3 regions of the Nocardioides sp. NPDC127503 genome follow, and region 1 is predicted to be linked to each of the others. Evidence: riboswitches for the same ligand, from Rfam matches in the RefSeq annotation. Region 1 holds a riboswitch; each other region holds the start of a gene.
What was found. Region 1 has a riboswitch for cobalamin ahead of cobN (cobaltochelatase subunit CobN). Riboswitches for the same ligand answer to the same signal wherever they lie in the genome.
Positions count from the first base shown of each region.

Region 2: another riboswitch for cobalamin. It lies ahead of ABTW65_RS21665 (prenyltransferase/squalene oxidase repeat-containing protein); the one in region 1 lies ahead of cobN (cobaltochelatase subunit CobN).
Region 3: another riboswitch for cobalamin. It lies ahead of ABTW65_RS09955 (FecCD family ABC transporter permease); the one in region 1 lies ahead of cobN (cobaltochelatase subunit CobN).

Region 1 is NZ_JBEORH010000011.1:4,905-7,095, forward strand. Features, by position in the region: gene cobN (cobaltochelatase subunit CobN) at 1-1,091, opposite strand, end outside; cobalamin riboswitch at 1,126-1,270, opposite strand; gene ABTW65_RS22815 (GNAT family N-acetyltransferase) at 1,248-1,808, opposite strand; gene ABTW65_RS22820 (ArsR/SmtB family transcription factor) at 1,906-2,191, shown strand, end outside.
Region 2 is NZ_JBEORH010000010.1:66,639-68,829, reverse strand. Features, by position in the region: gene ABTW65_RS21675 (NYN domain-containing protein) at 1-91, shown strand, start outside; gene ABTW65_RS21670 (glycoside hydrolase family 19 protein) at 102-740, opposite strand; cobalamin riboswitch at 819-941, shown strand; gene ABTW65_RS21665 (prenyltransferase/squalene oxidase repeat-containing protein) at 1,008-2,081, shown strand; gene ABTW65_RS21660 (hypothetical protein) at 2,075-2,191, shown strand, end outside.
Region 3 is NZ_JBEORH010000003.1:600,858-603,048, reverse strand. Features, by position in the region: gene ABTW65_RS09955 (FecCD family ABC transporter permease) at 1-820, opposite strand, end outside; cobalamin riboswitch at 947-1,129, opposite strand; cobalamin riboswitch at 1,218-1,434, shown strand; gene ABTW65_RS09950 (ribonucleotide-diphosphate reductase subunit beta) at 1,583-2,191, shown strand, end outside.

The DNA.
Region 1 (2,191 bases):
CGGATCGCGGAGACCGGGGTGTCCAGGCCGACCGCGTTGCCGATCCGGGAGTGCTTGGTGGGGTAGGCGGAGAGGACCAGCGCGAGGCGCTTGTCCGGGTTGGCCGTGTGCCGCAGGCGGGCGTGGTTGACCGCGATCCGGGCGACTCGCGCAGTGCGCTCGGGATCGGCGACGTAGTGGGGGAGACCCTGCTCGTCGAGCTCCTTGAAGGAGAACGGGGCGGTGATGATCCGCCCGTCGAACTCGGGGATCGCGATCTGGTTGGCCGAGTCGAGCGGCGTGACGCCGTCGTCGGAGGCCTCCCACTCCGCGCGCGAGCTGGTCAGGCACAGGCCCTGGAGCACCGGGATGTCGAGCGCCGCCATCCGCTCCACGTCCCAGGCCTCGTCCTCGCCGCCGGCGCTCGCCGAGGCGGGCACCGAGCCACCGGCCGCGAGCACGGTCACGATCAGCGCGTCGAGGGTGCCGAGCGCCTCGTAGAGGTCGTCGGGTGCCGAGCGCAGCGAGCCCGCGAAGACGGGTACCCCGGTGGCCGCGCCGGTCGCGTCGATGGCGTCGGCCAGCGCGTGGGCGAACGCGGTGTTCCCGCTGGTCTCGTGGGCGCGGTAGTAGAGCACGCCGATGCGGGGACGAGTGGCGTCGGCGGGCTCGGGCCGCTCCGCGAACCCCCACGCCGGCACCGTGGCAGGCGGCTCGAACCCGAAACCCGTCAGCAGGACCGTGTCGGAGAGGAACGCGTGCAGTTGGGCGAGGTTGGTCGGCCCGCCCTCGGCGAGATAGCGGTGGGCCTCGGCGGCGACGCCCATCGGGACGGTGGAGTGCTCCATCAGCTCGGCGCTCGGCTGCTGCTCGCCGCCGAGGACCACGACCGGGGTGCCGCGCTCCTTGACGGCGCTCAGCCCGTCCCACAGATCGTTGGGCGAGCCGAGGAGCCGGAAGACGACCAGGTCGGCATCGGCCACGACCTGCTCCAGATCGGTCGCTCGCGACGGGTTCGCCCAGGCGTAGTCGGCGCCGCTGGCACGGGCCGAGAGCAGGTCGGTGTCCGAGGTGGACAGAAGGGCGATGCGTACGCGTGCAGAGTCGGCCATGCCGAGTTCCTCCTAGGGGTTCTCGCCCCGTCGATCGGTCGGATAGCCCGCGGCCAGTGTCTGGCTGTGTCCGTGCCCAGAAGCTGTACGGACGTCACAGTGGCGGAACCGCCCCGGACTCTCACCGGGTTCCTGCGCCACGAGCGTGCTCGCAGCCTACCCCGCGCGCTGCTCGAGCCAGGTCTCGCGGGTGATCTCGTACTCGACCTCTCCGTCGGCATGTCCTGCGAGCGGTTCCTCGAACTCCTGGTGGAAGGAGCGTACGAAGCTCATCCCGACCGACACCATCGTTGCTCGGGAGGCCTCGTTGACCGACATCGTCTGCGCGATCACCCGATCGATCCCGAGCTCCTCGAACCCGTGCCGGAGCAGCTCGAGCGAGCCCTCCTTCGCGTAGCCCTTGTGCCAGTGCCGCTGCGGGAGCCGGTAGCCGAGCTCGGCGGCATCGGTACGCGGCGGGTTGTCGGGCGGCTCGAACATGTAGAGCCCGACGGCCTCACCGGCCGAGAACCCGATCCACTTGCCCAGCGCATCCGTCTCCTTCGCGACCCGGATCCACTTGTGCATCCGCTCCTCGGTCTCCTCCGGCCTGAGCGCGCGGGTGAACAGATGGCGCAGCACCACCGGATCCGAGTTGAGCTCGATCAGGAACGGCAGATGCACTTCGGACAGCGGAACCAGGTCGAGGCGCTCGGTGCGCAGATGGGCTTGCGGCATGGGCCAGACGTTAGCCAGGACGTACGTCGCCAGCACCTGGTTTCTGGGGCGATCAACTCAATTGACAAATCTGTTTGTCAATTGCATCCTGGGTCTTGTGAGCAACGGCATCATCTACGTCGACGAGCCGGACCGGGTGGCCGCGGCGCTGTCGCCTATTCGTCGGCAGCTCCTCGGTCACCTGCAGGAGCCCACGTCGGCCACCCAGCTCGCCGCCGTGCTCGAGCTGCCTCGCCAGCGGGTGAACTACCATCTGCGGGCGCTCGAGTCGGCCGGGTTGGTGGAGCTGGTCGAGGAGCGGAAGCGCCGCGGCTTCGTCGAGCGGATCGTCCGCGCGAAGCCGGGTGCGTTCGTGGTCGACCCATCGGTGATGGGCCGCGGAC
Region 2 (2,191 bases), on a different contig from region 1:
GACCAAGCTCATCAAGGCGATCGATCTCTTCGAGCTCAAGGATGAGGGCACCTCCGCGATCGCGGTCAGCGACAAGCGCACCAAGAAGTGACGTACGTCCTCTACCGGGTCTGCGCGGAGGCGGCCGGGCGGGCGCATCTGACGCCCTTGGGCACCGACCCGTGGAGGTGCTTCAGCGCGGCCTTGAAGTCGCGGCAGCGCTCGGCGTCCTCCTTCTTGTTCGAGGGATAGCCGATCGCCGCGTTGACCTTGCCCATGTCGAGGGCGTCGGCGAGCGGGTTGATGTCGCGGGCGACGGTCCAGTACCAGCGCGAGATCGGGGCGCTGTAGTCCAGCGACCGGGCGAGCTCGGGGCGGCGGCGCAGGTCGATGTCGAAGTAGGTGCCGGCGTCGGTGTAGTTGGCCTCGCCGGTCAGCTGGATGTAGCCGCGGCCGGTGAACTTCCGCTTGTCGCGGCCCTTGGCGTCGTGGTGGAAGGAGCTCTCGTTGGCGAGAGTGGTCAGATACGCCGCCTGCCGGTAGGGGGTGGTTATCTCGGCGTCGGTCATCGCTCGGTTGAGGCTCGGGAGCCCGGTCTCGACGGTGCTCCGGTCGCCGACCTTCTCGCCGAACATGGCGATCAGATCGACGTACGTGACCGATGTCCGTGCCTCCTCCGCGCCGGCCGTCGTGGTCGGGGAGAGGGCGAGAAGGGTGGCCGAGATCGATGCTGCGACAAGGCCGAGAATCCTGTGGCGCATGGGGACAGAGTGACTGCTCGACGGCGATCCCGCAAGCAGGGCCCGCCAGGCATAGGATTGCCCCCGCATAGCAGAGCCTCAATCAACACACGCCGTGGTGGGGGAAGCCGGTCGAATCCCGGCGCTGACCCGCAACCGTAGGCCCAGGCACCGAGAGTGTCCTGGGCGAGCCGGAGCACCTGCCGACGGACGCGTACTGACCTGACGCTGTCGTGGAAAGCAGCGGGTCGGCCTTGGGCCTTCCCGACGAACAGCGCGGAAGGAACCATGAAGAAGACCGTCCTCGGTGGCATCGCCGCCGCCCTCGCCCTCACCTCGCTCGCCGGCTGCGGCGAGAAAGCCGTCGAGGAGGGGGAGAAGCCCACCTACGACGCCAAGGTGTCCACCTCGGTGGCCGACTGGCTCGTGGCCCAGGCGCCGGAGGGTGTGGCCCGCAACGCGCAGTACGGCACCGACGACTTCGGGCTCAGCGCCGACATCGGGATCGCGCTGGCCGAGGTCGGTGGCTACGACGAGGAGATCTCGACGATCGCCGCGGCCGTGATGGAGAACAAGAAGGCCTACACCTCGCCCGGGTTCGGCACCATCACCTCGGCCGGGGCCACCGCGAAGGCGCTGGTCCTCCAGCAGAACGTCGACGCCTCCGACCCCGGTCTGCTGAAGCAGCTCGAGGGCACGGTCGCCGAGAACGGCCGCATCGCCGACAAGCTCGACCCCAAGAACAAGGAGGCGGCCGACTACTCCAACACCATCGGACAGTCGTACGCCGTGTGGGCTCTCAACAACGCCGAGAGCAAGGAAGCCGCGGCCGCGACGGAGTTCCTGGCCGGGCAGCAGTGCGAGGAGGGCTGGTTCCGGGTCACCTTCGCGGCCGACCCCGCCGCCGCTGACCAGACCTGCGACGCCGACCCGAAGGCCGTCCCGGACGCCGACGCCACCGCGTTCGCGCTGATCGCCCTGTCCGGGGTTGCGTCCCCGGAGGCGGAGAAGGCCGTCGAGGCCGGCGTGGAGTGGCTGAAGGAGACCCAGGCGAAGGACGGGTCGTTCAAGGCCGCCACCGGCAACATCGCCAACTCCAACACCACCGGCCTGGCCGGATGGGCGTTCGGGCGCGCCGGTGAGACCGCTGCCGCGGAGAAGGCGGCGGCCTGGGTCGCCGACCACGTCGTGACCTGTGGCGACGACGCCGGCGCGGTGGCCTATGACGACGCCGCGCTGACCGAGGGCAACGCCAAGGGCCTGACCAAGGAGTCCGAGGGGATGTATCGCCTCGCCGCTGCTCAGGCGCTGCCGTCGCTGGTCTTCCTGCCCAAGGACGCGACCGCGAAGAGCTCGTGCTGATCCTGCGGTCCTCGTTGGTGGCCCTGGCGTTCCTCGCCGGGGCCACCGCACCCGTCCTCGCCCCGGTCGCCGCATCGTCTGCCGCCGAGACGTGTGACGGGGTCACCGTC
Region 3 (2,191 bases), on a different contig from region 1:
GCAGGCGCGCCGCATGCGGCACGATCAGCCCGACGAATCCGATCCCGCCGCTGACCGCGACCAGGACCCCGACCAGCACCGCCAACCCGACGAACAGGGCCGTACGCAGGGCCGCAACGTTCACGCCCAGCGCCGCGGCGGTCTCCGGGCCGGCGGCGAGGGCGTCCAGCCAGCGGTGCAGCGCCAGCATCGCCAGGCCCAGGACCAGGCTGAGGGCGGCCGGCAGCCACAGCTTCTCCCAGCTGGCGCCGCCGACGCTGCCGAGCATCCAGAACATCACCGAGTTGGCGGCGCGAGGGTCATCGCTCATGAAGACCAGGAACGAGGCGATCGCGGAGAGCCCCGAGGAGAGCACGACCCCGGAGAGCACCAACCGGATCGGGGTCAGCCCACCCTGCGCGGTCGCCACGAGCCAGACCAGCAGCGCCGCGCCGATCGCCCCGAGCAGGGCTCCGGTGGAGACGGCGTAGATGCCGAAGCCGGCCAACGCGCCGGTGGTGATCGCCGCGGTCGCCCCCACCGAGGCGCCGGAGCTGATCCCGAGGAGGAACGGGTCGGCGAGCGGGTTGCGGACCAGGGTCTGCATCCCGGCACCGGCCACCGCGAGGCCCGCGCCCACGACCAGTGCCATCAGGGCCCGGGGAAGGCGAAGCTCCCACACGATCACGTCCCACTTCCCCGGCGGAGCACCCTGGAGCCGGTCCCCGACCGCCGCGACGACTTCGGTGACCGGGATCCGCTCGGAGCCGAAGGCGAGGGAGACAACGGCGCTGAGGACCGAGGCGATCAGCAGGCCGAGGACCAGCGGCACGAAGGGCACTCTGCGGTTCGCGCCGGCGGCGCGTTTCACGACGGCCCGCCGGCGTGCGGGTGGTGGGCATCGCGGCAGGACGCTTCCACGGCTGTCGGCCTCTCAGGTCTCCTGGAGCCTGATCGCGAGGCCCGTTGACGTACATCTGAGCCGACAGGTTTTCGGACTCGGGTTCAACCGACGACGCTGCCTTCCCAGGAACTCACGTCCCAGTGGCGCCTAGCGTCGCCGTCGCCCTCACCGCTGCGCGCCAGTCCCGGATTCACACCGGAGTTCCCTGGCATCCATCAGGATGCGTTCGACTCGGACGACACGCTAGCACGGTGCTCCAGACCGCGTACGCGGCGTTGCCGACGACACGATCAGACACAAGATCTAGGAAGTTGCATTGGTGTAATTCCCGCATATAGTGGTCCTCGCAGCTGGTTCTTCCTCCTCGGCGACGAGGCGGGAGAGGCAAGAGGGAACCCGGTGTGAGTCCGGGACTGCCCCGCAGCGGTGAGTGGGAACGACCGCCGTCACGAAGCACTGGGAGCAAGCCGGCTCCTGGGAAGCGACGGCCACTAGGACCGAGCACGATGACGCCCACGAGTCCGAAGACCTGCCAGTGCCCACCTCATGGTGGGGTCCGCGACCTCGAGGGAAGGTCAGGGGATCGAGCGAGCACCACGTGACCGGGTCCGCCCGGCGCGCTGCCGCCGTCCTCCCTGCCCCGGCACGGATGCACGAGACATCCAGCGGGCCGGGGGCCCGCGTGAGAAGGGCACGGACATGATCGACACCGAGGGTCTACCGATCCGCACCGAGAAGTCGGCGTACATCTTCGACTATCCGATGGCCGAGGACCTGGCCAAGAAGCAGCGGAGCATCTTCTGGACCGCCGAGGAGATCCCGGTCGAGAACGACAAGCAGGACTTCCTGGTCAACATGACCGACGCCGAGCAGGCCGCGGTCAAGACCACGCTGAAGCTGTTCACCATCTACGAGCTGATCCTCGGCGGCGAGGTGTGGGGCGACCGGATCTTCCACGCGTTCCCGCGTCCGGAGGTCCAGATGATGGCCAACGCCTTCTCGTTCGCCGAGCTGAACATGCACGCGCCGTTCTACGCGAAGCTCAACAAGGTGCTCATGATCGACACCGAGGAGTTCTACGACTCCTACAAGAACGACCCGGTGCTGGCCGAGCGGATCCAGTTCGTGTGGGACGCGATCGCCGACGAGGACCTGCTCTACGCGCTGAGCGTCTTCACGCTGATGGAGAACTGCGTCCTCTACTCCAACTTCGCCTTCCTCAAGCACTTCCAGTCCGGCGGGAAGAACCTGCTGCAGAACGTGATCAGCGGCATCAACTTCTCCGCCCGGGACGAGAACCTGCACGCC